Regions from separate parts of the Arthrobacter citreus genome, predicted to be linked through region 2. Evidence: predicted binding sites of a transcription regulator. Region 2 holds the regulator's gene; the other holds the start of a gene.
What was found. Region 2 encodes HrcA, which represses chaperone genes, less so after heat shock. Its sites were predicted from a motif close to TTNGCACTCGNNNNNNNCGAGTGCNAA; they were not measured.
Positions count from the first base shown of each region.

Region 1 (22,385 bases), 740 kb from region 2:
GTGGGAGCGCAGATGAATCCAGGCTGCGGGCCTCAGTCCCAGCGGCCGCAGGGCGGCGGCCAGGGGCCCGGACATCCCGTCGCCCTCCAGCAGCGCTTTGGCGGCGCCTTCGGCTGTACCCGCGTTTTTCCGGCTGCCCGGACTCATGCCAGAGGAACGCTAGGCGCGGCGGCGCTGCAGGACGTCGTCGAGATTGATCTTGCCGGTGCTCGGCGATGCGGCGTCAGTGACTTCCGCAGCCGGCGGGCGAAGGGACGTGCGTGCTGCCGGTTTGGGCGGCTCCGGCAGAACCAGGGGCTCCGGCGCGGGGCGCTGGGCAACCGGTGCCTCAACGTAGGTCGGTTTGGGGACGGCTACCGGCTCCCACGGGGTGGTGGAGGTCTTCGGCGGGCCGGCCGGTGCCGCAGGTGCTGCCTTGGCGGCAACCTCCAGCGCGGCGGTGCGCAGTTCCTCGGCCGTGGGCCGGCGGTCAGATGCTCCCGGCGCCGTGGTGACGGAGGACGCTGCGGGGGCCGCGTGCTCAACTGAAGTATCAGATCCGGCGGTGCTTTGGGCGTCGAAGAGCACGGTCTCGCGGTACTGCAGGGGCTCTTCGCTGCGGGCCGGCGCAGCACCCTGCTGCAGTGACACGTCCTGCCGGGGTGAGTCATCCTGCCGCGGGGCTGCGGGGCGGCCGGCGCTCATGGCTGCCCGGAAGGCGGCATCGACGCGGCGCCTGCGGTCCCGCACGGCAAGGGTCCGCAGGGACACAGTTGCGGCAGCCGTTACGGCCAGGGCCGCACCGGGGAACCACCAGGAAACGGGTCCGAACAGGGCCAGCGGCAATCCGATGACGATGCAGGCAAGAGCAAGCGCTCCCGCCAGTGCCAGGGCAGAGCGTCCGTAACGGATGCGGAGCTCGGGCTGCCGGCGCGGGAACGAATCCGGTGTGTGGGAGGCGCGTGCCGGTGCAGCGGCGTCCTGCGGCCGGGAGGTGGAGGCGTTGTACATGATGTTCCCCTGCTGGGACAGACCATCGGCGGAGATGGAGGAGCGGATGACTGTTGACGAGGGAGCTGGAGCACCGGCAACCGGCACCGTGGAAAGACCAGATCTGCGGAAAACATAGGGACCAACCCACAGCAGCCAAAGGCCGACAGTGGCGGCCAGGATCAGGGAGCTGTTGAGAGGGAAGTCCACATCTACGACGTTATGAGCTAATACACACGGCGGCCCGCATTGCCGCCGGTGTGTCGGCGTTCAGACGTGAAAATGGGCCTCAATCCGCGCTCACCGCTGCGCCAGCCACCGGTTCAGCAGCCCCTCGGGCACATCCTCGGTGGTGAGGGCAAAGCTTCGGTGATCGGCCCATCTGCCGCCGATGTGCAGGTACCGCTCGCGCAGCCCCTCATCCCGGAAGCCCAGTTTCTCCACCACCCTCAGGCTCGCCGTGTTTTCCGGCCTGATGTTGATTTCCATGCGGTGCAGTCCGAGGACGCGAAAACAGTGGTCAGTGGCCATGGCCACCGCCGTTGGGGCGATCCCCCGGCCGGCCCGCGCCTCGTCCACCCAGTATCCGAGCGTCGCCATGCGGGCTGAGCCCCAGACGATGGTCGAAACCGTCAGCTGACCGGTAATGGCCGGCGGGCTGCGCAGCCCGCCGCGGCGTTCGGTGATAACAAAGGGCAGCGCCGAGTCCTGGCGCGCCTGCTGGTTGAGGCTGCGCACCATCGCGGCGTAAGAGGGAAGTTCGCCCCCGGGAAGCGGGTTGCTCGCTTCCCAGGGTGCCATCCACTTGGCGTTGCGCACCCGGAGCTCGGTCCATTCACGGCGGTCACGGTAACGGATGGGCCTCAGGCCCAGATCTCCGCATTCCAGCGTCACCGGCCAGATGGCCGACCCCCACACAACATCAGCTTTCGAGCGTACCGGTGAAGCTCTTGAGCCACTCGCGAAGGTCCGGGCCCAAGTCTTCGCGCTCGGAGGCCAGGGTCACCACGGCCTTGAGGTAGCTGAGCTTGTCTCCGGTGTCGTACCGGCGGCCGCGGAAGACAACACCGTAGACTCCGGCACCCTCTCCGTCTTCCTGCGCGGCAAGGGTCTGCAGCGCATCAGTCAGCTGGATTTCACCGCCGCGGCCCGGTCCGGTTTCCTCCAGCACGCCGAACACTGCCGGGTGCAGCACGTAGCGGCCGATAACGGCCAGGTTGGACGGTGCCTCGTCAACCGACGGCTTTTCCACCAGCTTGTTGACGCGGACGTAGTCCTCGCCCTCAACCACGGAGATGTCGGCGCAGCCGTAGGAGCTGATCTGTGAGGGTTCCACCTCAATGAGGGCGATGACCGAACCACCGGTTTTCGCCTGGACCTCAACCATCTGCTTCAGGAGCTCGTCACGGGCATCAATGAGGTCATCACCGAGCAGGACGGCGAAGGGCTCGTTACCCACGTGGAGCTTGGCGCGCAGGACGGCATGTCCGAGGCCCTTGGGGTCGCCCTGGCGCAGGTAGTGAATTTCGCCCAGTTCCGAGGCGGCACGGACCATGGCGAGGCGTTCCAGGTCGCCCTTGTCTTCCAGCGTCTTTTCAATGAACGGAACGCGGTCAAAATGATCTTCCAGCGAACGCTTGTTGCGGCCGGTAATCATCAGGATGTCGGACATCCCGGAATTAACGGCTTCTTCCACGACGTACTGGATGGCGGGCTTGTCAACCACCGGCAGCATTTCCTTCGGCATGGCCTTGGTGGCCGGCAGGAATCGGGTACCCAGCCCGGCGGCGGGAATAACGGCTTTGGTTACGGTGGCGCGTGAAGTCATGTCCGTAAGAGTACATAAGCACAGGCCTCTTTCACCAAATACCGGCCGGTTATACCGGCCCGTTTCGCCGATTGTAAGCAGTCTCTTTGCAAGAATGGACCAATGATGGACTTCCCTGTCCCCGCACCGAAGGAACTGGTTCGGGAAAAGTACCGCCGGCTGCGCCGGGAACTGCCCCCCACGGCCCCGCCGGCGGCCGGCGCTTCCCTCGCCGAACACGCGCTGTCCTCCGTCCCGGGACTCGTTCCCCCCGGCAGCACGGTGGCGGCCTATTTGTCCGCCGGCCGGGAACCCGGCACCCTGCCGCTGCTTCATGGCTTGCGGGAGCGGGGATACGACGTCGTGGTCCCCATCTGCCAGCCGGACCGCCGGCTGCTGTGGTGCCGCTGGAGCCCTGATGCGCCGCTGGTTCCAGGGCTGTTTCCGTCGGTTCCGGAACCTGCGGGGGAACGGATGCCGGCGGCAGAACTTCCCCGGCTGAACCTCGTGCTGGTTCCGGCCCTGGCGGTGGACCACACCGGCGTCCGCATGGGCAAGGGCGGCGGTTATTACGACAGGTTCCTGTCCGGTCTCCGGGCCGCCGGAAACACCGCACCGGCGGTGGGCATTGTGTACGACCACGAGTTTGCCCCTGCCGGAAGCTGGCCCGCGGATCATTTCGACCAGCCGATGGACGCTGTCCTGACGCCGTCGGGATGGAAAACACTGCCGCGGCACCCGGTGTATAGTTAGCACTCAAGGCCACCGAGTGCCAGCTGCCGTTTTTTGACGGACCAGCGGGGCCAGGGGCCTGACATCTTGGTTTTCAGGAGGAGTAAGTAACAGTGCCTACGTATGCCTATGCCTGCAAGGACTGCGGTTCCGCTTTCGACATCCAGCAGTCCTTCACCGATGACACCCTGACCGTATGCCCTTCTTGCAGCGGAAATCTGCGCAAGAAGTTCAACAGCGTGGGCGTCGTCTTTAAGGGATCGGGTTTCTACCGCACCGATTCCCGGGACGCCAAGAACACGGTGCCTGCAGCGCCGGCCAAGTCCGACAGCACGTCGGCCGGCGCTTCTTCCCCGAAGTCCACGGAGTCCGGCTCGTCGGCTAAACCGCAGTCCGCAGGTTCAGCGGCCGGCACCGGTTCCTCCGCCGCATAGTTCCTCCCCACCCCCTGCCGGCCCACCCGGCAGCCGGAGTTTTCCACCGGTACCGGCAGTGCATCCCGAGGGTTTCCCGCAGCGCCTAGGTTCGGTGTGTGCTTCCTTTTTCCGCGCCGCATGCCGGTCCCGCCGCCGCTGCCGCTTTGCGCCTGCGGCGTTTTCTCCTGCGGCGGCGGCGCCTGCTTGCCGCCCTGCTGTGCTGCGCCGCTGCCGGTACCGCCGTTCAGGCACTGCTGCCGCCGGACCCAGGCGAGGTTTCCCTGGTGGTCACGGCGGCTGACTTGCCTGCCGGAGCGCTGTTGACGGCCCGGGACCTTCAAACGGTGCCGGTGGCGGCATCCGGCGTTCCGCCCGGATCCTTCACCGATGCCGCTCAGCTGTCCGGCAGGCGTCTGGCAACCCCCTTGGAGCGGGGAAGCCCGCTGATGCAGACGTCACTGGTGGGGACCGGACTGCTGACTGGTGCTCCCCCGGGTTCGGTGGCCGTAGCCGTCCGCCCCGGCGATCCCGCACTCGTCCAGCTCATCTCGGCGGGACAGCTCGTGGACGTCATTCTCGGCGGTGCCGAGGGAGAACCGGGAACCGCATCCCCCGTGGTGCTGGCAGCGGATGCACCGGTCCTGTGGACTTCCCCGGAGGGCACCGGCCAGTGGCCCGGGTCAGAGGAAAGCGGCGCCGTTGTGGTGCTTGCGGCCGCCCCCGCTGAGGCGGCGGCGCTGGCCGCAGCATCCGGATCGGGCCGGATCCACTTGGTCCTGACCGGAGGGTGATCCGGGTTTCAGTCCCAGTGGGGAGGACGCTGTTCGAGCAGCCATGAATCGCGGTCCTCGGGCCCGTCGCCCCACACCCGCGGATCGTCATCCGCAGCCTTGGCCTTCAGCACCGACGGCTCCGCCGGCGCCCGGGACTCTTCAGACGATTGAGACGGCTGAGACGGCGTGACGGGCTTCGGCGCGCTTCCGCCGCTGGCCCGCCGGTGCGGTTTCCGGGGGCTCACGGCCGGCGCGCTTCCGCCTCAGGAACCTGCGGGCCAGCCTCCTTGCCGGGGGTAACCGTTCCACGTTCCCGGATTCGGCTGCTGCCGTGAGGAACAACAGGCTGGCTTCCGCGGCGGGCCATGGTTCCCCGCACTGACGCGGCCGGGGTGCCTGCCTTTTCTCCGCCGTCCTTCGGCGCCGGCAGGTTCAGGTAGCGTCCCACCAGGTCTGCACATGCGGAGGGGTCGCTGAAGACCTCGATGGTCCACAGCGGCATGTAGCGCCATCCAAGCCGTTCCAGCAGCTGCGGGCGCAGCCGGCTGCGTTCCCGCACGCTCATGGTGCGGTAGCGCTCCGTGCCGTCGGACTCGATAGCCATCGGCACGGCGGGATCGGCGTCGCTGCTGCTGCGGTCCACGGTGGCAACAATGTCGATGGTCCCCTGATAGTGGTCCCAAACCTTTGCGCCCCGGGCCCGGAGCCGGTTGACCAGGTCCGCCACCAGCGGATCCTCGTCCATGATGCCGCCGGTGCTGGTGTCGCGTCCGCCGGAACCGTTGAAGGTGATTCCCGCGTCGATGCGCGGGATGGAGGCTGCCCCGGACGAAGGGCTCAGTTCACGGCTGATCAGCTCGTAGAAGTCGAGTGCTCCATACCCCAGGCGCGATTTATCGAGGTCCTCGGGCCGGAAGCAGGTCAGGACATGGAGCTTGCTCCGTGCACGGGTCATGGCCGTCAGGAACTTGCCACGGCCGTCGGACGCGGACAACGGGCCGAAGGTGTGCAGCGCGCGCCCATGCGGAGTGCGGCCGAAACCGAGCGAGAAAATCACGCAGTCCCGCACCAGGCCGGCGGCACGGTCCACGGGGACCACGCGGAAGGATTCCTTGCCCGGAGTGAAGAAGTCCGAAGCCCAGGGGAAGTTGGCCATCTGCACCCGGATCGCCTCAGCCACACGCACGGCGTGCCGCGGGCTGGCCGTGACAACTGCGAGGGACTGATGCGGCCGGCGGCGGATGTGCTCAAAGACCAGGTCCACCACCCGGTTCACCTCGGCGGCGACGCTTTCGACGCCCTCATGATCGGCGCTGGGCATGCCCGTTCCGTCAGCAAGGTACTCCACAACCAGCGCCCGCTCGTCGTCGGACACATCAGTGCCGCGCGGAACGGTGGTAAGCCGGTCATCGTAGAAGCTGCGGCTGAGCTGATGCAGCAGGCCGCGGTCCGTTCCGCGGTACACCGTGGACAGGGTCCGGGTCGGCAGGACCTGGGCCAGGGCTTCGAACGCGCTGACGAGGTCATGCTGCTCGCCTGCGGGACGCGCCGGCTCGACGCCGATGGTGAACGGCCGTGGTCCGCCCAGCTGGCCGTCGCCAAAGGCAACAACCTGCGCCGCGCGGGCCAGCGCGGGCACTGCGGACTGCAGGGACGTGGACTCGGCATCAAGGACAATCACCGTGTCGAAGGTCCGGTCTCCGGGCAGCACCATGGGAAGCACCAGCGGGCTCGCGGCCCAGACCGGCAGGAGTGCGGAAATCAGGTCCTTCGGCTGGCTGCACAGGTGCTGCAGCGTCAGGGGGCCGTTCTTGATGGCATCGCGGAGGGTCGCGGCGTCGGAAGCCGACGCCTTCACCCCGCGACGCCAGCGCTCAGCCAGGGCAAACCGGACGCGGGAGCTGCCGGAGGCGATGTGCGCATTGTCGGCCAGCCGGTATTCGGCCTCCAGCCGGCGCAGGCTGTCGCCGTCACTCATGGCCAGGTAGTCGTCGCCGCTGATCATCGCTTCGAGGGCCGACTGCCACCAGGCCAGTTCCAGCTCATATCCCACCTGCCGGGGCTGGACCTCCCGTGCTTCCAGGTCATCCAGCAGTTCGCCCAGGCCCTGGCCGCGCATCTCGTCGAGCAGCAGGGTGCGCTCGGGCAGCGTTTCGAGGGTTTCCCGGTCTCCGGCCAGTGCGTCGAGCTGCTTTTCCAGCTCGTCCAGCGTCAGCTCCGCGAGGTTTGGCTTTGCGGGCGTGCCCTCGAGGATTGCGGTGAGGGTGTCGAGCTGGTCCTTCACGGTGATGTAGGAACGGTTGATGTCCGCCAGCCCGGTGGCCACCGAGGGATGGCGCTGGGTGGTGGCATAGCGTGCCCAGGTGGCACGCTGCTGCTGGACCTCGACCAGCGATGAGTGCAGGTCCGAGATGTGCACGCCCGGCCGGATGTATTCCTTGGCCACCCGGCGCAGCCGGGAACGGGTCATGGAACTCATGTCGACGGCGCGTTCGCGGCGCCAGGATGAGGACGCCGTGGCGGAAATCAGGTCACTGACCGGGCGGTCGAAGATGTCCGGAGTGAACTTGTCGAGGCTTTCCCGGACGGCCACCAGCAGTTCCAGCTGTTCGCCCCACTGGGCAAAGGTCTCGCCCAGGCGGATCTGCGAATGCTCGGCAACAGCCTGCACCTTGGCCCGCAGCTCCGGCAGGTCCCGGGCCAGGCTCTGGGTCAGTTCGTAGGCTTCTTCGGTTTCCTTGCGGTTGAGCAGCTTGGCGCCAAACCACGGGCTGGTGGTGGCGGCGCGGCTGAAGCTTCCAAGCTCCGCTGCGCGGCGCAGCCGGCCGGTCAGTTCGGTGCGGTCCGTGATGCTGTCCAGGACGCTGCGCTTGAGCCGGACGGTTGTCGCCGGTGCCGGGCTCATGGAGGTCAGCTCGGCCAGGGACTGCATGGCCTGGTACGGCGAGCAGCCCCAGCGGCGGCGCACGTTGTGCAGCGACTTAACGTGGTCGCGCAGCTGGTGGCGGTTGGCCACCAGGACCTTGTGCAGGCTGTCCAGGTCCGGTGCGGCGGCCTTCTCGTTGCGGACGATGGCCCGGACCAGCTGGTCCTTCAGCTGCTGTTCGGTGACTCCGGCGTTGAGCTGGAGCACCGCTGAACCCAGATTCAGCGTGTCGAGCTCGGAGACGAACTGGTTCAGGGTGCCACGGCGTTCGGCAACCACAAGGACCGATTTTCCGGCGTGGACCAGTGCCGCGGCGGCATTAAGGGCTGTTTGGGTCTGTCCGGTGCCCGGAGGGGCGGAAACCACCAGGGACTGGCCGTCCAGGATCAGGTCCAGGACGTCCTGCTGCTCGCTGTCGGCGTCCAGCACCAGGAGCTCGTCGGCCGGCATCCGGTCATCAAGCGGCGGGAGGCCCGGTTCCTTGGCGGCGGGGGCGCCTGCGCTCTTCCCGCGGGCGGCGTCCATCAGTCCCCGCAGGATGGGGTGCGCCGGGTCCAGTGCGCTGTCTTCGGAAAGATCGGAGAGATCGGCGAAGGTGGAAACGAGGAGCCGGTGCTCAATGTTGATGCCGCGGACGCCCTCGGTGACGGCGCGCAGTTTTTCCAGGACCGGGTGCGGATCGAAACGCGCCGTGCCGTAGGCCAGCCGGGCCAGGGACTCGACGTCGATGTCCAGCTCCTGTTCCTGCTGCAGGTGCCGGACAAAGGCGGGGTTCAGGGAAGCCTTGTCGGTGAGCTGGAGTTCGTAGTCGTCCTGCGAGGGATGCACTGTCAGCGACACCGGTGTCAGCAGGACCGGGGCGGTCAGCGATTCGGGGCGGACGGCGTCGTCGGCGGCGTAGCGCCAGGATGCCGTTCCGGCGGCGAGGTATCCGACGTCGATGCCGCGGTCGGTGCCCAGTTCATAGATCTTGGCGCGCAGCAGGCGTCCGGCTTTCATGGCCGCGCCGTACTGCTCCGAGTCACGCAGCAGGGTGGAGAGCCGGGTCCGGCGCCCTGCCAGCAGCTGGGCGAGCCCGGAAGGATGCGCGTGAGTCAGGTCGATGCTGTTGGAGGCTGAGGGGGTGAAATGCAGAAGCGTGTCCGATCCGGCATGCTGCCCCAATTGTCCCAGCCAGGGCAGCAGGAAGTCCGAGGCGTTGTCCCCGGGATTCTGCTCAGACACAGGTGCCCTCTTTTCTGCACTTCCGCGCGGCGTTCTTGACCAAATCGGCATACCTTCCAAACTATCGCTTCTTGCCGGGTTTGCCCGGCATAGCAACGCGGGGGACAGCCTGGTTAGGCTGTCCCCCGCGACTAATCTACTCCCACTCGATGGTTCCCGGCGGCTTGGACGTGACGTCCAGGACCACTCGGTTGATGCCGTCCACCTCGTTGGTAATCCGGTTGGAGATGCGTGCCAGCAGGTCATAGGGCAGGCGTGACCAGTCAGCGGTCATCGCGTCCTCGCTGGAGACCGGACGCAGGACGATCGGGTGTCCGTAGGTCCGCCCGTCACCCTGCACTCCGACGCTGCGGACGTCGGCCAGCAGCACCACCGGCATCTGCCACACGTCATTGTCCATGCCGGCTGCGGTCAGTTCGGCGCGGGCAATGGCGTCGGCCCGGCGCAGCAGGTCCAGGCGCTCCTGGTTGACTTCGCCGATGATGCGGATGCCCAGGCCGGGGCCGGGGAACGGCTGGCGTCCGACGATCTCCGCCGGCAAGCCAAGCTCGGCGCCCACGGCGCGGACTTCGTCCTTGAACAGGGCCCGCAGCGGCTCAACGAGCTCAAACTTCAGGTCCTCGGGAAGGCCGCCCACGTTGTGGTGGCTCTTGATGTTGGCTGCACCTTCGCCGCCGCCGGATTCGACGACGTCCGGGTACAGGGTGCCCTGGACCAGGAAACGGATCGGTTCGCCGGAAGCTTCGGCTTCGGCCATGATGGCCCGCTCGGCTTCCTCGAAGGCGCGGATGAACTCGCGGCCGATGATCTTGCGCTTCGTTTCAGGGTCGGTGACGCCGGCCAGTGCTTCCAGGAAGCGCTTCTGCTCATTGGCGACGTACAGGTTGACGCCGGTGGAGGCCACGAAGTCGCGTTCCACCTGCTCCGCTTCGCCTTCGCGCAGCAGGCCGTGGTCAACGAAGACGCAGGTGAGCTGGTCGCCGACTGCGCGCTGCACCAGGGCAGCGGCGACGGCGGAATCGACGCCGCCGGACAGCCCGCAGATGACGCGGGAGCTGCCCACCTGCTCGCGGATGCGCTCCACCTGTTCCTCGACAATGTTGCCGGTGGTCCAGCTGCGCTCCAGCCGGGCTCCCTTGAAGAGGAAGTTTTCCAGCACGGCCTGGCCGTGGGCGGAATGCTTGACCTCAGGGTGCCACTGAACGCCGTAAAGGCGCTTCTCTTCGTTGGCAATGGCGGCAACGGGGGCGCCGGCGGTGGTGGCCAGGACATCGAAGCCGGGAGGGGCTTCCTGGACGCTGTCACCGTGGCTCATCCAGGTGTTCTGGTGCTCGGGGGTGCCTTCGAGGATGGAGCGGGCCCCGCCCACCACAGTGGCGTCGGTGGAGCCGTACTCGCGCAGGCCGGTCTCGGCGACCTTGCCGCCGAGGACGCTTGCCATGGCCTGGAAGCCGTAGCAAATGCCCAGCACCGGCACGCCGGCTTCAAACAGGCCTTCGCTGACGGCGGGAGCGCCTTCCGCGTAAACGCTGGAGGGGCCGCCGGAAAGGATGATGGCTGCCGGGTTCTTGGCCATGATCTGTTCCGTGGTCCAGGTGTGGGGAACCACTTCGGAATAAACATCTGCATCGCGCACCCGGCGGGCAATGAGCTGGGCGTATTGGGCGCCGAAGTCCACAACGAGGACAGGGCGCTCTTCAATGGGAGGGGTCGCGGAATTAGTCACGGTTCAAGGATAGTCGCCGGAACGTGCGCGCCGCACATCGTTCCGGCTCAGTCTGACCGCCGGGCACCGCTTCCGTGCGGCTCAGTAGCGCTTTGCCGCTTCCGGATGCGCCGCAAGTTCGGCCAGGACCTGCTTGTGGGTGCGGCTCTCCACGATGAAGGAGAGGAAGGGCACAACGCCGCCCAGGGCAATCACGATGAACTTGGAGAACGGCCAGCGCATGAGCTGCCACAGCCGAAAGTCGGCAAGCAGGTACACCACGTACAGCCAGCCGTGGGCGATCAGGACGCCCGTGAACAGGTTCAGCGGTCCCACGGTGATCTCTTCGATTTTCATCCCGTACTTCAGGATCATTTCGATGCACAGCAGCAGCAGGAACACGCCGGTGACGTAGGAGGAAACCTTGTAAAACGTCAGTGCCGAACGGATCTGGGCGTGCGTGCCGCCGAACCGGCGCTTCTTCCGCCGCGGTTTCTTGGCTACTGCCGGTGCTGGATCGCTCACTTCTTTACCTCACTGCTCGGGACCGGACCTTCGGACGGCAGGCTGCCGGCCTCATCGTCGTCATCGTCGTCGTCGTATTCGTCGTCGTAGTACTCGTCATCGTCCTCGAGGGAACGGCGGTGCGCGTCAGCGACAAGGCGCCACCACAGGAACACGGAGAACCCGGCGAAGACGACCCACTCGATGGCGTAGAAAACGTTCATCCAGTTCACCGAGGTTTCCTGCGGCTGGGCGTCGACGTCCACGGTCCGCATTTCGCCGGTGTCGGCGGGGGCTCCGTTGACCGTTATTTCATCGGCCGTCACGAAGGCCGAATACCCTGGAACATCCCACACGTTAATCAGTTCAGCGCTGGCGAGGCTGGGCAGGATCCCGTCCTCGGTGGGCTGCGCGACGGGGGCCTCGGGAGGCAGCAGGCGCCCGGTGACGGCGGCCTCGCCGGACGGGGCGGGTACGGCTTCCCCGGGGTCGGCAATCCAGCCCCGGACCACCGGAATCACGGCGTCACCGGGTGCGCCGTCAACGGCAAAGGCCGTGACCACCCAGTAGCCCTTCTCGCCGTCGTACAGCCGGTTCTCCACCAGCACGGTGTCGTCGGTGCGGAAGGAACCGGTCATGGAGACCATCTGGTCCGCCGTGGTGCCGAACAGCTGCACTCCGGGGGTGAAGACTTCGGTCAGCGGCCGCACTGTTTCGGTGCGGTCGGTCGACGGCGGCAGGTCGCTTTCGGCCGTCGAAAACTGCCACTGGCTTAGGAGAACGAAGACCGTGGAGATCGCGAGGGCCAGGAGCAGCGCGGCGATCCATCGGAGTTGCAGGGCAGTTTTCAGCACGCCTTAACCGTACTTCGTAACCGTGTAGAAAACCCAATGCCTGCCGGCCGGGACAGGGCCGGCGGCCGGGTCAGTGGTCAAAGAAGACCAGCGATGAATTGATCAACTCGGCAATCACTTCCGCGTCATTCGCCCGGCGGAGGGATTCCCGGAAGGACGGCCGGAACAGCGACCGGGCCAGGGTGGCCAGGACCTCCAGGTGTTCCGAGAATGCCCCGGCAGGCGTTGCAATGAGAAGGATCACGGTGGCCGGCCCGTCCGACGCGCCGAAGTCGATGCTGTGTCCGTAGCGTGTGATCCCCACCGCAATGGACGTTTCCGCCACGTATTCGCTCCGGGCGTGCGGCATGCCGATTCCGCCGGGAAGCCCGGTGGCCATCTGGTGCTCCCTGGCATTGACCTGCTCCAGGAACCCCTCCAGGTTGGAGATCCTCCCCTCCCGGAACATCCGCTCCGCAAGCTGCGCCGCGGCATCGCTGCGGTCCGCGGCTTCCATCTCGAGAATGACCATCCCGGGAACCGTCAGCACGGCTCCCTTCTCGTTGAGGGAGAGTTCAGGCGTCATCAGGCAAGAGGCGCAATGTCGTGCGCCTTCAGCCGGGCTGCGTCCGCTGATACGTCGTCGGGCTGTTCCTGGCTGAGGCGCTCCGCCTCGACCCGTGCCAGGTAGTGCGCAACTTCCTTTTCCACCCGGTCCAGGTCCCAGTTCAGCAGGGGTGCCATCAGCTCGGCCACCACGGGGGCCGCCGACACCCCTCGATCCCAGGATTCGATGGAAATGCGGGTGCGGCGGGCCAGGACGTCCTCCACATGGCGGGCGCCCTCGGCGGTGGTGGCGTACACCACCTCGGCCCGCAGGTAGTCGTCCGCTCCGGGCAGTGTCTGGCCCAGGGAGGGATCCTCGCGGATCAGCTCGAGCACCTCGGTGGCCAGCGATCCGTAGCGGTTCAGCAGGTGCTCCACCCGGGCAACGTGCACGCCGTAGTGCTCAGCGGTGCGGTGGCGGCGGTTCCAGTCCGCCTTGTACCCCACTGCGCCCAGCAGCGGGATGGTGGATGTGCAGCTTTCGGGCACCTTCTCGTCCAGGGCCCGGGCGGCCTCGTCCACGGCATCCTTCGCCATGACCCGGTAGGTGGTCCATTTGCCGCCGGCAACCACCACCAGTCCGGGGACCGGGTGGGCCACCACGTGTTCGCGGGACAGCTTGGCCGTGGAGTCGTTTTCGCCGGCAAGCAGCGGCCGCAGTCCGGCGTACACGCCTTCCACGTCCTCGCGGGTCAGCGGGGTTTTCAGGACCTTGTTGACGTGGTCCAGGATGTAGTCGATGTCCGCCGAGGTGGCGGCCGGATGCGCCTTGTCCAGGTTCCAATCGGTGTCAGTGGTGCCAACAATCCAGTGCCGGCCCCAGGGAATGACGAACAGCACCGACTTTTCGGTGCGCAGGATCATCCCAACCGTGGACTGGATCCGGTCCCGGGGCACCACCAGGTGCACGCCCTTGGATGCCCGGACTTTCAGCTGGCCGCGGTCCGTGACCATCGCCTGGGTTTCGTCGGTCCACACGCCGGTGGCGTTCACCACCTGACGGGCAAAAACATCGAATTCCCGGCCGGATTCGGAATCCTTGACCCGGGCGCCAACCACGCGTTCGCCTTCACGGAGGAAGTCCACCACCGAAACGCGGTTGGCGACGACCGCGCCGTAGTGGGCGGCGGTGCGGGCCATCATGGCGACGTAGCGGGCGTCGTCAACCTGGGCGTCGTAGTAGCGGATGGAGCCGATCATGGCGTCATCCTTGATGCTCGGCGCTGCCCGCAGGGTTGCCTTCTTGCTGAGGTGCTTGTGCATGGGCACGCCGCGGGAGTTCCCGGACGTCAGGCCCATGGTGTCGTACAGCAGGATGCCGGCGCCCACGTAGGGGCGCTCGTAGAAGCGGTGCGTGAGCGGGTACAGGAACGGAACCGGCTTCACCAGGTGCGGGGCAATCCGCTGGATCAGCAGGCCGCGTTCCTTCAGGGCCTCGGCCACGAGGGCAAAGTCCAGCATCTCCAGGTAGCGCAGTCCCCCGTGGATGAGCTTGGAAGAGCGCGACGACGTCCCGGAGGCCCAGTCGCGGGCCTCCACCATCCCCACTTTCAGGCCGCGGGTGACAGCGTCCAGCGCGGCGCCGGTGCCCACCACGCCGCCGCCGACGATCAGGATGTCCAGTTCTTCGCCCGGTTCCGCAGTGGAACGCAGCGCGGCCAGGGCATCTTCCCGGTATTCGGGACTGAGTGCATCTTTACTCATCGTCGAGATTTCCTCTCTGAACCAGCCGGTGCCGCACTCCCTGCAGCAACTCCCTGTAACTCTAGGTAATTACATGGTGGATAGGTAGGGCGCGACCAGCACCTCGATGCGCTGGAAGGCCTTCACATCCGAGTAGCCCGTGGTGGCCATGGCCCGGCGCAGGGCGCCCATCAGGTTCGATGTTCCGTTGGTGTGGTGCGACGGTCCCCAGAGGACTTCCTGCAGCGGTCCCACGGTATCGAGCCGGACCCTGTCGCCGCGGGGAAGTTCGCTGTGGTGTGCTTCCTGGCCCCAGTGCCAACCCTGGCCCGGAGCTTCCTCGGCGCGGGCCAGCGCCGAACCCAGCATGACGGCGTCGGCGCCCATGGCGATCGCCTTGACGATGTCGCCGCTGGTGCCCATGCCGCCGTCGGCAATCACATGGACATAGCGTCCGCCCGATTCATCCATGTAGTCACGGCGTGCCTCGGCGATGTCGGCGATGGCAGTGGCCATCGGAGCATGGATGCCCAGCGCCCGGCGCGTGGTGGTGGTGGCTCCTCCGCCGAAGCCCACGAGGACACCGGCGGCACCGGTGCGCATCAGGTGCAGCGCCGGGGTGTAGCCCGCGGCTCCGCCGACAATCACGGGAACGTCCAGCTCATAGATGAACTGCTTGAGGTTCAGCGGCTCAACCGTCTTGGACACGTGCTCCGCCGACACGGTGGTGCCGCGGATGACGAAGATGTCCACTCCGGCGGCCAGCACCGTCTTGTAAAACTCCTGGGTGCGCTGCGGGGTCAGGGATCCGGCAACGGTCACGCCGGCTTCGCGGACTTCGGCCAGCCGGGAAGTGATCAGTTCAGCCTGGATCGGCGCCTCGTAGATTTCCTGCAGCCGGCGGGTTGCCGCCGGATTGAAGTTATCTTCGCTCAGGACGGCGATTTCATCCAGCAGCGGCTGCGGATCCTCGTAGCGGGTCCACAGTCCTTCCAGGTTCAGCACGCCCAGGCCGCCCAGCTTGCCCATGGTGATGGCGGTGGCGGGAGACATCACCGAGTCCATCGGAGCGCCCATCACCGGCATCTCGAACTGATAGGCGTCTATCTGCCAATTGATCGAAACGTCCTGCGGGTCCCGGGTACGCCGGGACGGCACAATCGCCACATCATCGAGGGAGTAGGCTCGGCGCCCACGCTTGCCACGGCCAATTTCAATCTCATTACTCACACCCCTAGGTTATCCCAGCCACGCGCCCGGGGCTTAAAGCAGCGCAAGCCGCATCCTTCCGTGGACAACCACGGAAGGATGCGGCTTGCGCCGGCAGCTGCGGTCTTAGCGGCGGGTGCCGTAATTCGGTGCTTCGGCCGTCATCATGATGTCGTGCGGGTGGGATTCCTTCAGCCCGGCCGGAGTGATCCGGACAAACTTGCCCTTGGCCTTCAGCTCGGGGATGGTGCGTGCGCCGGTGTAGAACATGGTCTGGCGCAGGCCGCCGACCAGCTGGTGGGCGACGGCGGACAGCGGGCCGCGGTACGGCACCTGGCCTTCGATGCCCTCCGGGATCAGCTTTTCGTCCGAGGGGACGTCGGCCTGGAAGTAGCGGTCCTTGGAGTACGACGTGTTTTTGCCGCGGCTCTGCATGGCACCGAGGGAGCCCATGCCGCGGTAGGACTTGAACTGCTTTCCGTTAACGAAGACCAGGTCCCCGGGGCTTTCGGCCGAGCCGGCGAGCAGGCTGCCGAGCATGACGGTGTCGGCGCCGGCCACAATGGCCTTGCCGATGTCGCCCGAGTACTGCAGTCCGCCGTCGGCGATCAGCGGTACGCCGGCCGGAATGGCGGCCTTGGAAGCTTCATAAATGGCGGTGACCTGGGGTACGCCCACGCCGGCGACAACACGGGTGGTGCAGATGGAGCCGGGGCCCACGCCCACCTTGATGGCGTCAGCTCCGGCGTCGATCAGTGCCTGGGCGCCTTCGCGGGTGGCTGCCTGGCCGCCGATGATGTCCACGTGCGCGACGGCGGGATCCTTCTTCAAGCGGGCGATCATGTCCAGCACGCCGGCACTGTGGCCGTTGGCGGTGTCCACCACCAGGAGGTCGACGCCGGCCTCCACCAGGGTCATGGCGCGCTCATAGCCGTCGCCGAAGAAACCGATGGCCGCACCAACGCGCAGCCGGCCTTCCTCGTCCTTCGTGGCCAGGGGGTACTGCTCGGCCTTGTCGAAGTCCTTGACCGTGATCAGGCCCTGCAGGCGGCCGTCAGCGTCAACCAGGGGAAGCTTCTCAATCCGGTGCTTGCCCAGCAGCTCCATGGTTTCCTCGGCGCTGATCCCGACGCGGCCGGTGATCAGCGGCATCCGGGTCATGACCTCGTTGACCAGCCGGCGCGGGTAGTCGGCGCGCGGGATGAAACGGGTGTCGCGGTTGGTGACAATGCCCAGCAGCTTATTGTCGGTGTCCACGACGGGCAGGCCGGATACCCGGAAGTGCGCGCACAGGTCGTCCAGTTCCTGCAGTGTGGCGTCCGGTGAGATGGTCACCGGGTTGGTGATCATGCCGGATTCGCTGCGCTTGACCCGGTCCACGTGCTCGGCCTGGTCGGGGATGGACAGGTTGCGGTGGATAACGCCGAGGCCGCCCTGGCGGGCCATGGCGATCGCCATCCGGGACTCGGTGACCGTGTCCATGGCCGCGGAGAGCAGCGGGGTATGCACGGTGATCCGCTTGGACAGGCGTGAAGACGTGTCCGCCTCGGACGGGATAACGTCCGTGGGGCCGGGCAGCAGCAGGACGTCGTCGTATGTCAGGCCGATGAAGCCGAACGGGTCATGCTCTGGGGACTGCTGGCTCAAAACTACGCCTCTTTCGCGAAGGACCGGAGATGGAGGAAAAACCGGGAAAAGGACCGGTTAGCTCAGTTACATCCTAAAACGAAAGACAGCGCGGCCCTATTCCAAAAGCGCCCGGGTGGTACCGGGTGGTATCTGTCACAGCCGTCCCGTCCCATCCCAAGGGACCAGGATCCGCCGTGCCGGCACGGGTGCCGTTGTCTCCAAGTATGTGCGCTCCAAGGGTCAAGGTCCATGTCAACGAACATGGTGCCGATGATGCCCGGACGCTGCGCCTCAGTGCACTGCCGCTGCGGCAGGCGTTTCCAGAGGCGTTCCGGGACACGGAAAACCCCGGCGCGGCAACGGAAATCCGCTGCTGCGCCGGGGCTTTGGAGGTGCTTAGTGCTGGTGACCGTGATCTTCGTCGTCGTCGGCCGGCTTCTCCACCACAAGAGCTTCGGTGGTGAGGACCAGTGCGGCGATGGACGCAGCATTGCGCAGGGCGGAGCGCGTGACCTTGACGGGATCGATGATGCCCGCTTCGATCAGGTTCTCGTACTCGCCCGTTGCGGCGTTGAAGCCGTTGTTGACTTCGAGGTCGGTGACCTTGGCAACAACAACCATGCCTTCGGAGCCGGCGTTCTCGGCAATCCAGCGCAGCGGCTGGGCCAGCGCACGGCGGACCAGGCCCACGGCGGTGGCTGCGTCGCCTTCAAGCTTGGCAACCTCGGGATCGGTGTCCAGGGCCTTGGCAGCGTGGACCAGGGCGGAACCGCCGCCGGCCACGATGCCCTCTTCCAGGGCTGCACGCGTCGAAGATACTGCGTCTTCGATGCGGTGCTTCTTTTCCTTGAGCTCAACTTCGGTGGCTGCGCCAACCTTGATGACGCCAATGCCGCCGGACAGCTTGGCCAGGCGTTCCTGCAGCTTCTCGCGGTCCCAGTCGGAATCCGTGCGCTCGATCTCGGCGCGGATCTGGGCAACGCGGTCCGCCACGTCGGATTCGGAACCCGAACCGTCAACAATGGTGGTGCTGTCCTTCGTAACCGTGATGCGGCGGGCGGAGCCCAGCACCTCAAGGCCAACCTGGTCCAGCTTCAGGCCCAGGTCCGGAGATACAACCTGCGCACCCGTGAGGGTGGCGATGTCCTGCATCATGGCCTTGCGGCGGTCACCGAAGCCGGGGGCCTTGACGGCAACGACGTTCAGGGTGCCGCGGATCTTGTTGACCACCAGCGTGGACAGGGCTTCGCCCTCAATGTCCTCGGCAATGATGAACAGCGGCTTGGAGGCCTGCAGCGCCTTTTCCAGCAGCGGCAGGAACTCGGCAACAGAGGAGATCTTGCCGGAGTTGATCAGGATCAGCGCATCTTCGAGGATGGCTTCCTGGCGCTCCGGGTCGGTCACGAAATACGGGGACAGGTAGCCCTTGTCGAACTGCATGCCCTCGGTGATGACCAGTTCGGTCTGCGTCGAGGAGGATTCCTCGATGGTGATGACGCCGTCCTTGCCGACGGTGTCGAAGGCCTTGGCCAGCAGTTCGCCGATCTCCATGCTCTGCGCGGAGATGGCGGCGACGTGTGCAACCTGGTTGCCTTCAACTTCCTTGGCGTTTTCCAGCAGCCGTGCGGCCACTGCCTCAACGGCGACCTCCATGCCGCGCTTGAGCTGGCCCGGAGCTGCGCCGGCAGCAACGTTTCGCAGGCCTTCCTTGACCAGTGCCTGCGCCAGGACGGTTGCCGTGGTGGTGCCGTCGCCGGCAACATCGTTGGTCTTGGTGGCTACTTCCTTGGCCAGCTGAGCGCCGAGGTTCTCGTACGGGTCATCCAGCTCCACCTCGCGGGCGATGGTCACGCCGTCGTTGGTGATGGTGGGAGCGCCCCAGGTCTTGGCGAGCACTACGTTGCGGCCGCGCGGGCCGAGGGTCACCTTGACGGTGTTGGCCAGCTTGTCGACGCCGGCCTCCAGCGAGCGGCGGGCGGAGTCGTTGAACTCCAATTGCTTTGCCATGTGTGTGTCCTTTCCGACAGCTACATCTGCACCTGCATCAGAAAACCCCGGCCAGATTGGCCGGGGTCTTCCTTTTTCGACTACTTAACGACGATGGCCAGCACGTCGCGGGCGGAGAGCACCAGGTACTCCTGGCCGCCGTGCTTGACTTCGGTTCCGCCGTACTTCGAGTAGATGACAACGTCACCCTCGGACACGTCCACGGGAACGCGGTTGCCGTTGTCATCAACGCGGCCGGGGCCTACTGCGACAACTTCGCCCTCCTGGGGCTTTTCCTTGGCGGTGTCCGGGATAACGAGGCCGGAAGCAGTGGTCTGCTCGGCTTCGAGGGGGCGGACAACAATACGATCCTCAAGGGGCTTAATCGAGACCGACACTCGGGCTCTCCTTTGCTTAGTTACTAACGGATGTGGACCGTCGGTGGGCGCTGGCCGTCGTCGCGGTGCCGGTTGGCGCTTCCCTCAGGAATTAGCACCCTCACTGGGAGAGTGCTAGCTCCGACTTTATGCAACGGTTAGCACTCGGTCAAGGCGAGTGCCAATATTGGCAGGCCCGGACCTGCCAAGCGGTCCTTCGCCGGACATAATTCGAGACGCCAACTTGCCTTAGGCTTACCTAACCGATAGTTTTCAGGTGCATTCAATTAGCAAACATTTCTGTGACCTATTAGTTTTGTGTGTTCGGTTGGCGGGTCCCCGCCGGGCCGGGCCCCAAGTACCTGGAGCTCCCCCAAAGTGAAAAATATCGGAAAATCCCGTCTCGTCGCCGGCACCGCGCTGGCTTCCCTCCTCGCCCTCAGCGCCTGCGGATCGGAGACGGCCGCCACGGCGGACTCGGCTCCCGTGCAGACCAATATCACGGTGGAGCACGCCCAGGGCAGCACCGAGGTTCCGGTTAACCCGGAAGTTGTCTACACCTTCGATCTGGGCGCACTGGACACCATGGATGCCCTCGACGTTGACGTCGACGGCGTCCCGGCCGCCAACTTCCCCGAGTCCCTTTCCAAGTACGCCGGTGATGACTACGCGAAGATCGGATCCATGAAGGAGCCCGACTTCGAGGCCATCAGCGAAGGGGCCCCCGACCTGATCATCATCTCCGGGCGTGTGGCCGCCTCCTACGAGGAACTGAGCAAGATCGCCCCGACCATCGACCTCAGTGTCGACCAGACGGATTCCATGGCATCCTTCCAGGAAGTCACCGGCACCCTGGGCCGCATCTTCGACAAGGAAGAGGAAGCCGAAGAGAAGCTCACGGCTATCGACAAGCACATCGAAGAGACCAAGTCCGCTGCCGCTGATGCGGGAACCGGCCTGATCGTCATGACCAGCGGCGGCGAAATGACCGCCTACGGCGCCGGCTCCCGCTTCGGCATCATCCACGACGTCCTCGGCGTTACCCCGGTTGCCGAGATCAAGGCCGACGGCAAGCACGGCGAATCCATCACCGCCGAGTACATCGCGGACAAGAACCCCGACAACCTGTTCGTTATTGACCGCGACACCGCGGTGGGCGAGAGCGGCGAGGCAGCCGTGGCCGTCATGGACAACGAACTGGTCAACGGCACCAACGCGGCCAAGAATGACCGCATCACCTCCCTGGACGCTTCCAGCTGGTACCTCGTCGGTTACGGCCTGACCAACGTGGACAGCATGGTCACCGAAATCCAGAACGGCATTTCCTAACCACCCCTCGACGCCTTGGGTTCCGGCATCGCCGCCGGACCCAAGGCAAGACCGGATTCCTTCCTATGAGCGCCACCGCCGCCCGCGCACCGGGCACCGCTTCCGCCCCCGAGGGGCCAGCCGCCTCGCCGTCGGCTCCCCCGCCCGCCGCCATCGCCCGACGACGGCGGTTTCCGCGTACCGCCCTCAATCTGGCCCTGGGTGCCGCGGCGGTCCTGGTGCTGGCTGTGGCGAGCATGTTCATCGGGGTCAGCGATGTTTCGCTGCCCCTGCTGCTGGCCGGCGATCCCGCCGCATGGCAGGTTTTTTGGGTCAGCCGCGTGCCCCGGACCCTGAGCATCATCCTGGCCGGCATGGCCGTCAGCGTCGCCGGCCTGATCATGCAGCTGATGGCGCGCAACAAGTTCGTGGAACCGGGCACCATCGGCACCGTGGAGTCCGCATCTCTGGGCATCCTGGTGGTCACCGTCCTGCTTCCGGGTGCATCCCTGATGATGAAGATGTCCACGGCCACCATCTTTGCGGCCGCCGGGACTGCGCTGTTCCTGCTCATTCTGCGCCGGCTGCCGCTGCGCAACACGCTGATCGTTCCCCTGGTGGGCATCATGCTCGGCGGCGTCATCTCCGCCGTCACCACGTTCTTCGCCTACCGCTCCGACCTGCTGCAGACTCTGAACAGCTGGATGGTCGGAGATTTCTCGGGCGTCCTGCGGGGCCGGTACGAACTCCTGTGGATCGTCGGCGCCCTCACCGTCATCGGTTACCTTGCCGCCGACCGTTTCACGGTGGCCGGCATGGGCTCGGATTTCACCACCAACCTGGGCCTGAACTACAACCGCGTAATGACGCTGGGCCTGGTCATCGTGTCCCTGATCAGCGCCGTCGTCGTTGTCAGTGTGGGATCCATTCCGTTCCTGGGCCTGATCGTACCGAACCTGGTGTCCCTGATGATCGGTGACAACGTGCGCCGGGCCGTGCCGTGGGTGGCCGTTTTCGGCGCCGGCTTTGTCCTGGCCTGCGACATCATTGGGCGCACCATCCGCTATCCGTATGAAATTCCGGTGGGCGTGATCGTCTCCGCCATCGGCAGCGTCCTTTTCCTTTACCTGCTCCTGCGAAAGCGTGCCACCCGTGGCTAAAGCTGAAACCGGCCTCGAAGCCCCCGCCCGCCCGCTGCCCACTGCCCTGGTCTCCCACCGCCGGCATCCGGTGCGCTCGGTTCCGCCCAAGTTTTGGATCATCACGCTCGGGATTGTGGCGGCCGCCCTCGTGGCCGTCTTCATGACCATCGAGCTGCGCGGGAACATCGGCTACATCCTGCCCCGCCGCGCCATCAAGGTGGCGTCCATGATCCTGGTGGCGTACGCCGTCGGGGTCTCCACCGTCCTCTTCCAGACGGTGACCGGCAACCGCATCCTGACGCCGTCCATCATGGGATTTGACGCCCTGTACATCCTGCTGCAGACCGCGCTTGTTTTCGTTATCGGCGGGCAGGCGGTCCTGACCATGTCCGAGCCGCTGCTGTTCGTCATCGAACTCGTGCTCATGGTCGGCTTCTCCTTCCTGCTGTACCGCTGGCTCTTCACCGGCGGCGGCAAGTCCCTGCACCTGATGCTGCTGGTGGGGATTGTTTTCGGGACCATGTTCCGCGGCTTCTCTTCCCTGCTCCAGCGCCTG
Region 1 covers NZ_CP151657.1:346,152-368,536, reverse strand. The annotation lists gene AAE021_RS01790 (phosphotransferase) at 1-147, opposite strand, end outside; gene AAE021_RS01785 (hypothetical protein) at 160-1,179, opposite strand; gene AAE021_RS01780 (GNAT family protein) at 1,270-1,887, opposite strand; gene galU (UTP--glucose-1-phosphate uridylyltransferase GalU) at 1,892-2,797, opposite strand; gene AAE021_RS01770 (5-formyltetrahydrofolate cyclo-ligase) at 2,900-3,529, shown strand; gene AAE021_RS01765 (FmdB family zinc ribbon protein) at 3,622-3,942, shown strand; gene cpaB (Flp pilus assembly protein CpaB) at 4,041-4,715, shown strand; gene AAE021_RS01755 (hypothetical protein) at 4,724-4,942, opposite strand; gene AAE021_RS01750 (DUF4011 domain-containing protein) at 4,939-8,847, opposite strand; gene guaA (glutamine-hydrolyzing GMP synthase) at 8,984-10,573, opposite strand; gene AAE021_RS01740 (DUF3817 domain-containing protein) at 10,655-11,077, opposite strand; gene AAE021_RS01735 (SURF1 family protein) at 11,074-11,910, opposite strand; gene AAE021_RS01730 (PTS sugar transporter subunit IIA) at 11,981-12,475, opposite strand; gene AAE021_RS01725 (glycerol-3-phosphate dehydrogenase/oxidase) at 12,475-14,199, opposite strand; gene AAE021_RS01720 (GuaB3 family IMP dehydrogenase-related protein) at 14,269-15,408, opposite strand; gene guaB (IMP dehydrogenase) at 15,514-17,034, opposite strand; gene groL (chaperonin GroEL) at 17,413-19,023, opposite strand; gene groES (co-chaperone GroES) at 19,104-19,400, opposite strand; gene AAE021_RS01700 (siderophore ABC transporter substrate-binding protein) at 19,758-20,708, shown strand; gene AAE021_RS01695 (ABC transporter permease) at 20,774-21,847, shown strand; gene AAE021_RS01690 (iron chelate uptake ABC transporter family permease subunit) at 21,840-22,385, shown strand, end outside.
Region 1: the regulator HrcA is predicted to act here: its motif matches at 19,538-19,564, upstream of groES (co-chaperone GroES).

Region 2 (9,720 bases):
GAACATTTCCTGCTCTTCTTCGGGTTCCGCGTGGTCATAACCCAGCAGGTGCAGCACGCCGTGCGTTGTCAGCAGCAGCAGTTCCTCCTGCATGCTGTGCCCCGCGGTGTCGGCCTGTTCGGCGGCCACCTGCGGGCACAGCACAATATCGCCGAGGACTCCCGCCGGTGTGACGCGCCCGGGAACACCCGGGCGCAGTTCGTCCATGGGGAAGGACAGCACATCGGTGGCGCCGGGGATGTCCATCCACTCAATGTGCAGCTTTTCCATGGCTTCCTCGTCCACCAGGATGATGGAGAGTTCAGCTTCCGGATGCACGTACAGGTTGTCCAGCAGGTACCGGCCCAGCCGGGAGAGTTCCTCTTCGTCCACGGCTACCGCGGACTCGTTGTTGACCTCGATGCTCACTTGCCGGTCCCCCGCCCGGCGGAGCGGCCGTTGCCGGCGGCGGCAGCGGCGCTTCGCTTCGACTCGTCCCATTCGCTGTACGCGGTCACGATACTGCTGACCAGCGAGTGCCGGACCACGTCAGTGGCATGCAGCTCAGAGAAGGAGACGTCATCGATGTCGCCGAGGATGTCGTGGACAATGCGCAGGCCGGAGGCCGTCCCACCCGGCAGGTCCACCTGGGTGACGTCACCGGTCACCACCATCTTGGACCCGAACCCCAGCCGGGTCAGGAACATCTTCATCTGCTCGGGCGTGGTGTTCTGCGCTTCGTCCAAGATGATGAAGGCGTCGTTGAGGGTGCGTCCGCGCATGTATGCCAGCGGAGCAACTTCGATGGTTCCGGCCGCCATGAGGCGCGGAATGGAATCCGGGTCCATCATGTCGTGCAGTGCGTCGTACAGCGGACGGAGATAGGGATCAATCTTGTCGCTGAGGGTCCCGGGCAGGAAGCCGAGGCGTTCGCCGGCCTCCACCGCGGGACGGGTCAGGATGATCCGGCTGACTTCTTTCTGCTGAAGGGCCTGGACCGCCTTTGCCATGGCGAGGTAGGTCTTGCCGGTTCCGGCCGGGCCAATACCGAACACGATGGTGTTCTTGTCGATCGCGTCGACGTAGTTCTTCTGGTTCAGCGTTTTGGGCCGGATGGTGCGCCCGCGGCTGGAGAGGATGTTCTGCGTCAGGACCTCCGCCGGGCGCGGCGCGCTCTGGTCCCGGAGCATCGTGATCAGCTGTTCCAGCAGCTGCGGGGTGACCTTGGTCTGGCTGCGCGCCAGGATCCGAACCTCTGTCACCAGCCGGTGGGTGAGTTCCACCACGGGTGCCGGACCGGAGATCGAAAGCTCGTTGCCCCGCACGTGCAGGCTGGCTTCCGGATAGGCGGCCTCAATGATCTTGAGTGCCTCGTCATTGGCACCCAGTGACTGGACCATGTGTTCAGTGGAATCAAAGACTATGGTCTGCTGATCCAGCCCGATGGTGCCAATTCCTGAGGATTCAGTCATATATTCGGCCTTCCCAGGCCTTTCATCGCCCCTTTGCAGAGTCTGTTGGTGGTGTGCTGTCTCCTGTGTTAACAAAGACACTCCAATATTACTTGATGCCTGTGCAGGCGTCTGCTTCCTTTTTCCCTGAGCCGAATGCCGGCGGCCTCCCCGCGGGTATCAATCGGGTCTCAGTCCGGTCGCAGGATGGTCAAGACCGGGGATCGGGCGTTTTCCGTATGCCAAGCTGGGAAGCGACGAATAGCGAAGGGAGGACGGCATGGGCACTGCGCACCGCCAGTTTTGGCTGCGGAACCGCCGGGCAGGCCTCGGTCTGCTGGCTGCCTCTTCGCTCCTCCTTAGCGGGTGTGGAGTGGTGGCGGCAACCCCCACCACAACCATGCCCATCTCCTTCGGAGACGCCGCGGGGGGCACTCTTTCCACCCCGCTGACCGCCACTCCCCCGTCGGAGGGAAAGCCGGCTCCGGGCCGGATTCCGGTGTACTGGCTGGGGCTCAACGGCTCCGATGTGCACCTGTACCGGGAATTCCAGCCGGCCGAGAAGGGCGGCGACCCCATCGGTGAAGCCGTGCTCGCGATGACCGAAGGCACACCGTCGGACCCGGACTATTTTAATCCGTGGAAGAAGGCGGGCACCGTCAGCGCGTCGATATCCGGCAAGAACGTCATCACTGTGGACATCTCAGAGGACGCGTTCGATACCTCCATGGATGCGGGAATGGCGCACCGTGCCGTCCAGCAGCTGGTGTACACCGCCACCGCCGCGGCATCGAACGCGGGACTGACCACGGTTGGCCACCCGGCATCGGTGGTGCTGCTGGTGGACGGCAAAGCCGGCTACAACGCCTTTGGCCACGAGGTCCTGGAAGGCCCGCTAAAACGGGACCCTGCGCTGATGGCGCCAATCTGGATTATCGATCCGCAGGAGGGTGCCGGTTCGCAGTCCGCGCTCACTGTGCAGGGAACGGCAGTACCCGAAGGCGGCCAGCTGTCCTGGCGCGTGGAGCCCATAGTTGACGGACGGCCCGCCGAGGAAGCCCTGGAAAGCGGCTACGCCGATCTCGAAGCGTCCACGGGCGGCCCGTCGCTCTTCAGCTTCACGGTGGAACTGCCCGCCGGTGAGTACAACGTGAGCGTCTTCCACGGGACCGGGCGCGCCAACGAGGACTCCAAGCGGGTAAGCATCAGCTCAGCCGCGCAGTAATCAGGTCAGCCGCGCAATAGTCAGGTCAGCCGCGCAGGAATAGCTGCCGCAGCAGCGGCTACCAGCGCCCCAGGACCAGGTTCAATCCGGCAAGCGCGGCCGGACCGGCGGTCGAGGAGCGCATAACGTGCGCTCCCAGCCGCACTGCCACCGCCCCGCCGGAGCGCAGCAGCTCCACTTCCCCGGCACTGATTCCACCCTCGGGGCCAACCACCACCGCAATGCTCAGGGGCCGGTCCCCGGCGCGTCCGCGCGCCTCGGCAACCGTTGGGGCCAGGGCGCCGTCGGCCTCCTCATGCAGCACCAGCACCAGGTCCACGCCTGCAAGCCGGGCCGCCAGCGCTTTTGATTCCACCATGTCTTCGACCGGCGGGATGGCTGACCGTCGGGACTGCTTGGCCGCGGCGGTGACAATGCCCTGCCACTTTGCCTGCCCCTTCGCTGCCTTGTCGGCGCGCCAGCGGACGATGCTGCGTTCGGACTGCCACGGTATGACCCGGTCCACGCCAAGTTCGGTGGCCGCTTCGATGGCCTGTTCATCGCGCCCGCCCTTGGCCAGGGCCTGGACCAGGATCAGTGTTTCGGTTGCTGCATCCTCTTCGGTCACGGTTTCCACGCTGACTTCCAGCCGTGCAGGCGAGGCGGCGGACACTGTTCCCGACAGCCGCCGTCCGGCGCCGTCCACGATATCCACCGGTTCTCCCGGGGCAAGCCGCTTCACGGCAACGGCATGGTGGGCCTCCGGGCCCTCGATGACAACCACGGATCCGGGCACGGCAGCGCGCACCGCGCCCGGATCACCGAAGAAAATGGGGTTGGTCATGCGTTACAGGTTGCCCAGCCGGTCCCGCAGCCGGGCAAAGACGCCGGTCCCGCTGCTGGCCAGGCGGCCCTCGGCGTATTCCTCGCCGCGCAGCTGCGCCAGCTTGCGGAGCAGTTCCTCCTGCTCCGCGTCCAGCTTCTGCGGGGTTTCAACATGCAGGTGGACCAGCAGGTCTCCACGGCCGTAGCCGCGCAGGTGGGTAACACCGAGGCCCTTGAGCGTGGTGATTTCACCGGACTGGGTGCCCGCCTTGACGGTGATTTCGCGGTCGCCGTCGAACGTTTCGAAGTTGATCGACGAGCCTAGGGCGGCAGCGGTCATGGGGACCGTCAACGTGGCGTGCAGGTCATCTCCCTCACGCACAAACGTTGGATCGGCGTTAACCCGGATCTCCACGTACAGGTCTCCCTGCGGTCCGCCGGCGGTGCCGGCTTCGCCCTGTCCGCCGAGCTGGATGCGCGTACCGGTGGCAACACCCGCCGGGATCTTGATGTTCAGTGAGCGGCGCGAACGGACGCGTCCCTCGCCGGCGCATTCGTGGCAGGGGTCGGGGATGACGGATCCGTAACCCTGGCAGGAACCACACGGGGCGCTGGTCATGACCTGGCCCAGGATGGAGCGCACCGCGCGCTGCACCTGCCCGGTGCCGTGGCAGATGTCGCAGGTCCGCGGTGACGTGCCGGGCTGGCAGCAGCTGCCGTCGCACGTCGGGCAGGTGACGGCGGTGTCGACCTCGATCTTCTTGTTGGTGCCGAAGACGGCGTCCTTGAGGTCGATCCGCACGTTGATCAGGGCGTCCTGGCCGCGGCGGGTGCGCGATGCCGGGCCACGGCCGCCGCCCGCTCCGGCTCCGCCGAAGAACGTGTCGAAAATATCCTGGAAGCCAAAGCCCTGGCCGCCGAAGCCGGCTCCGCCGCCAAAACCGTTGTCATTGCCGTTTTCATTGCCGGTGGTGTCGTAGATCCGGCGCTTCTGCGGGTCCGCCAGGACCTCGTAGGCGTGCGTAACGGCCTTGAACTCGTCCTGCGCTCCGGGAGCGGAGTTAACGTCCGGGTGCAGCTTGCGGGCAAGCTTCCGGTACGCCTTCTTGATTTCTTCGCCCGTGGCGTCGCGTCCGACACCCAGGACCTGGTAGTGATCGCTCACTCGTGCACATCGCTTCCTGTAAGTTGCAGTGTCCGCTTCTGCGGCGTCGTCTCCGCTTCGGAGACTCCCGCCGGAACCGGCCCGCCCTCAGGCGGGCCGGAACCGGCGACTGCTGCTGTATTCTCTAACGTTTTTCTAGTTGTTCAGTATCCGGGACAGATAGCGGGCCACCGCGCGGACTGTTGCCATGGTGTTGGGATAGTCCATCCGGGTTGGTCCCAGCACTCCCACCTTGGCCGAGGAGTCCGGACCATATCCGGTTGCCACCACTGATGCTTCCGCCAGGGAACCGTGGGGGTTCTCCCGGCCAATCCGGACCGAAACGCCCCGGGCGTCCTGCTCCATTTCAGACAACAAACGAAGCATGACCACTTGTTCCTCGAGCGCTTCGAGGATGGGGCCAATCGTCAGGGGAAAGTCTACGGTGGACCGCGCCAGGTTGGCGGTCCCCGCCATCACCATCCGGTCTTCCCGGTTGATTCCGGCCAGCTGCTCCAGGCTTCGGGCCAGGGCGCTGGCGTTGCGCCGCTTCTGGGCCGGAACCGTCGCCAGGCATTCAGCCAGCTGCCCGGTGATCCGGGTCAGCGGGGTTCCGCTCAGTGCGGCGAGGAAATGCTGGCGCAGGTCCAGCAGGTCCGGTTCCGCCACCTGGTCCGGCATCGTGATGACGCGCTGCTCCACCCTGCCGGTGGTTGAAATCAGCACCACCAGCACCTGTGCCGGTGCCAGCAGCACAAATTCGATGTGACGCACCCGAGCGTTGCCCAGATGCGGATACTGCACCACGGCCACCTGGTTGGTGAGCTGTGACAGCAGCCGGACGGTGCGCTCCATGACGTCGTCGAGGTCCTCAGCGCCCTCCAGCAGGGTTTGGATGGCCTTCCGCTCAGCCGCCGACAGCGGCTTCACATCGGAAATCCGGTCAACGAACAGGCGGTAGCCCTTGTCCGTGGGAATGCGTCCGGCCGAGGTATGGGGCGCGACAATCAGCCCTTCCTCTTCAAGGGCTGCCATGTCGTTGCGGATGGTTGCGCTTGATACCCCCAGCTGGTGCCGCTCAACCAGCGCCTTGGAACCCACGGGCTCACGCGAGTGGACGTAGTCCTCAACAATGGCCCGGAGCACCTCGAGTCTGCGTGGTTCACTCATGGTTTTCCCTCCCTCGCTGATGGCCGTCTGGTTCTTCGCCGCCGGTTCCCTGCCGCTCCCTGCCTTCCGGCGGTAACCGGTTAGCACTCACCATGCCTAAGTGCTAAGTCTAGTACGGATCGGGGTCGTTGCTAGCATTGAGTGGCCCGTGCCGCTCATGTGCCGGACGTGCATTTGGCAGCAGCACCGGAACCAACCAAAGCGAGGAAACACCCGTGTCGAACTTTTCGTGGGGGCCGCAGGACATCAGTGCTCCGGCCCGGAAATCCCTGCCCAAAGTCGGAGCGGAGTCGGGTTTGGTGCTCGAGGACGTGCAGACCGGATGGGTTGGCGCGGTGGTCCGGGTGGAGAAGTCCGGCGGTCTGCACCTGATGGTGCTCGAGGACCGGCGGGGCAAGACGAAGTCCTTTGAGCTGGGCTTCGGATTCCTGCTCGACGGCGAGCCGGTGGAAGTGGTTCCCGCGGTAAAGGCGCAGGCGCCGGCATCCCGCCGGACGGCGTCGGGCTCCCTCCGCGTGGAGAACACCCGGGCCCGCACCGCGAGGGCCAGCCGGATTTGGGTGGAAGGAAAGCACGACGCCGAACTGGTGGAGAAGGTGTGGGGTGATGACCTGCGCGTGGAGGGAATCGTCGTCGAGCCCCTTCACGGTGTGGATGACCTGTATGCCGCCGTCCGCGATTTCAACCCCGGCCCGGAACGCCGGCTGGGCATCCTGGTGGACCATCTGGTGGCCGGATCCAAGGAATCCCGCATTGCCGCCGACGCCATGAAGCACCCCGGCGCCCGCGGCAACGTGCTGATCGTCGGACATCCGTACGTTGACGTCTGGCAGGCCATCAAACCTCAAACCATCGGGCTCTCCGCATGGCCTGTGGTCCCCCGGCACGAGGACTGGAAGACGGGCATCCTCAAGGGCCTGGGCTGGCCGCACCGTGACCACACTGACGTGGCTCTGGGCTGGAAGAAGCTGCTGGGAAGCGTGACCTCCTATGCCGATCTTGAGCCCTCACTGCTGGGCCGTGTGGAGGAAGTCATCGACTTCCTGACAGTTCCGTAGCGACCCGCGGGCCGCGCCGTGTACCGGGGAGGTGCCCGGTTGCCAGTAATCTAGATGAACGTAGAGAGCAACACCCACCCGACCCGACCCGATCCGATCCGCACAGTCTCACCGGCACCTCGAGTCCAAGCACGAACCCACAAGGCATAGACCCGGGCGTCCAGAGTCACAAAGGAAACAGCAGTGTCGAACATCCGTCAGAACCAGCCCCATCCCGACGACAGGGGTTCCGGAACTCGTCCCGCCTACCAGGGCGCTCCGGCAAATGCGCTGCCCCTGACCGCCTCCGAGGACCGGCAGTGGGCAACCATGGCTCATTTCGGCGGTATTTTGGGCTTCATCCCGTCATTGGTCATCTTCCTGGTCTTCCGCGACCGCGGCCCCTTCACGGCACAGGAATCCAAGGAAGCACTGAATTTCACGCTGCCTCCCACGATCATTGCCCTGGTGGCGTGGCTGCTGTCCTTCATTCCCGTGGTCGGCTGGGTTTTCGCCATCCTGAATGCCCTGCTGTGGGTGGCCATTGCCGTTTCCTCGGTGGTGGCCGGCATTGAGGTCAACCGCGGGCGTCCGTACCGGTACCGGTTGAACCTGCGCCGCATCCAGTAGCCTCCGCGGACACACACAAAGAGGACCCCGGGCCGGCATAACTGCCGATCCGGGGTCCTCTTATGTGTACGAAGTGCGTAGCCCGGGCGCTTGGTCCGGGTGCTTAGTCCGGCAGCAGGCGGCGCACGACGGCGTCAGCCAGGAGCCGGCCCTTGGTCGTGAGCAGCACGCGGCCGGTCAGTGCGGCTTTCGGATCCACCAGCCCGTCAGCCATCAGTCCGGCCACGGCGAGCCGGCCGGAGTCCTTCAGCCGGGACAGGTCCAGCCCCTCGGCCAGCCGGGTGCGCAGCATCACGTCTTCCACATACCGGGTTTCGGCGTCGAGCGTTTCACGGCCAACCGCCGGAGATTCGCCGGCCGCGAGCCGCTGCGCATAGGCGGTGGGGTGCTTGGCGTTCCACCAGCGCACGCCGCCGGCATGGGAATGGGCCCCGGGACCGATGCCCCACCAGTCGTCGCTGCGCCAGTAGGCCAGGTTGTGCCGGCACTGATCGGCCGGCGTCCGGGACCAGTTGCTCACTTCATACCAGGACAATCCGGCCGCCGTCATCATTTCGTCGGCCATGAGGTACTTGTCCGCGTGGTCATCGTCGTCGATCGGCGGCACTTCGCCGCGCCGCATCCGCGCCGCCAGCTTGGTGCCGTCCTCGATGATCAGCGCGTACGCCGAGATGTGGTCCGGTTCGTAGCTCAGCGCCTCCTTGACGGAAACTTCCCAGTCCGCCAGGGACTCCCCCGGCGTGCCGTAGATCAAGTCCACGCTCACCTTCAGACCGGCGTCGCGCGCCCATTTCACGGCCTCGGGAACGCGCGACGGCGTGTGGGTGCGGTCCAGGACCGCGAGCACGTGCGGAACGGCCGACTGCATGCCGAAGGAGACCCGGGTGAACCCGGCGTCGGCCAGCAGCTGCAGGGACTGCGGCGTCACGGAGTCCGGATTGGCTTCGGTGGTGACTTCGGCGCCGGGCTCCAGCCCCCACGCGTCAACCGCCGTTTTCAGGATGCCGGCAAGGTCCTCAGCGGGCAGCAGAGTGGGTGTGCCGCCGCCGAAGAAGACTGTTCCCATCTTCCGGTCCGGGAGCCCGGAGGCCTTCAGCGCGCGGGCGGCGAAGCGCACTTCCTGCTCCGCCGTGCCGCCGTAGGCGGCCTGCGACGCTCCGCCGCCGAGTTCGGTGGCGGTGTAGGTGTTGAAGTCGCAATAGCCGCAGCGTACTGAGCAGAACGGGATGTGGACGTAGAGTCCGAAGTTCCGGTCCGCTGCTCCTTCCGCCGCCTGTGCGGGCAGCAGTCCGTCGGCGGGTGCCGGATCCCCGAGGGGCAATGCGCTTGGTGTCACTTCTTGGCTTTGTCCTTGGATTCGTCGGAGGAAAGTGCGGCAACAAAGGCTTCCTGGGGAACCTCGACGCGGCCCACCATCTTCATGCGCTTCTTGCCTTCCTTCTGCTTTTCCAGCAGCTTGCGCTTACGGCTGATGTCGCCGCCGTAGCACTTGGCCAAAACGTCCTTGCGGATGGCGCGGATGGACTCGCGGGCGATGATCCGGGATCCGATGGCCGCCTGGATGGGCACCTCGAACTGCTGGCGCGGGATGAGCTCGCGGAGCTTGCCGGTCATCATGACGCCGTAGGAGTATGCCTTGTCCTTGTGCGTGATGGAGCTGAAGGCGTCCACCTGTTCGCCCTGGAGCAGGATGTCCACCTTGACCAGGTCGGCGACCTGTTCGCCGTCGGCCTTCCAGTCCAGCGATGCGTAGCCGCGGGTCTTGGATTTGAGGATGTCGAAGAAGTCGAAGACGATCTCGGCCAGCGGCAGGCGGTACCGGATTTCCACCCGGTCCTCGGAGAGGTAGTCCATGCCGCCCAGGACGCCGCGGCGGGCCTGGCACAGCTCCATGATGGCGCCGACAAATTCGTTCGGCGCCAGGATCGTAGCCGAAACCATCGGTTCGCGGACCTCTTTGATCTTGCCCTCGGGGTACTCGCTGGGATTGGTCACCGTGACGACCTTCTTGTCCTCCAGCGTCACCTCGTACTCCACGTTGGGCGCGGTGGAGATCAGGTCCAGGTTGTATTCTCGCTCGAGCCGTTCACGGGTGATTTCCAGGTGCAGCAGGCCCAGGAAGCCCACGCGGAAGCCGAAGCCCAGCGCTGCTGACGTCTCGGGTTCGTACACCAGCGCGGCATCGTTGAGCATCAGCTTTTCCAGTGCGTCACGCAGCACGGGGTAGTCGGCGCCGTCGATGGGATACAGACCCGAGAACACCATGGGCTTGGGATCGGC
Region 2 covers NZ_CP151657.1:1,087,960-1,097,679, reverse strand. The annotation lists gene ybeY (rRNA maturation RNase YbeY) at 1-408, opposite strand, end outside; gene AAE021_RS05090 (PhoH family protein) at 405-1,451, opposite strand; gene AAE021_RS05085 (GerMN domain-containing protein) at 1,711-2,655, shown strand; gene AAE021_RS05080 (16S rRNA (uracil(1498)-N(3))-methyltransferase) at 2,714-3,478, opposite strand; gene dnaJ (molecular chaperone DnaJ) at 3,482-4,624, opposite strand; gene hrcA (heat-inducible transcriptional repressor HrcA) at 4,760-5,773, opposite strand; gene AAE021_RS05065 (DUF3097 domain-containing protein) at 5,989-6,831, shown strand; gene AAE021_RS05060 (DUF4870 domain-containing protein) at 7,024-7,440, shown strand; gene hemW (radical SAM family heme chaperone HemW) at 7,544-8,776, opposite strand; gene lepA (translation elongation factor 4) at 8,773-9,720, opposite strand, start outside.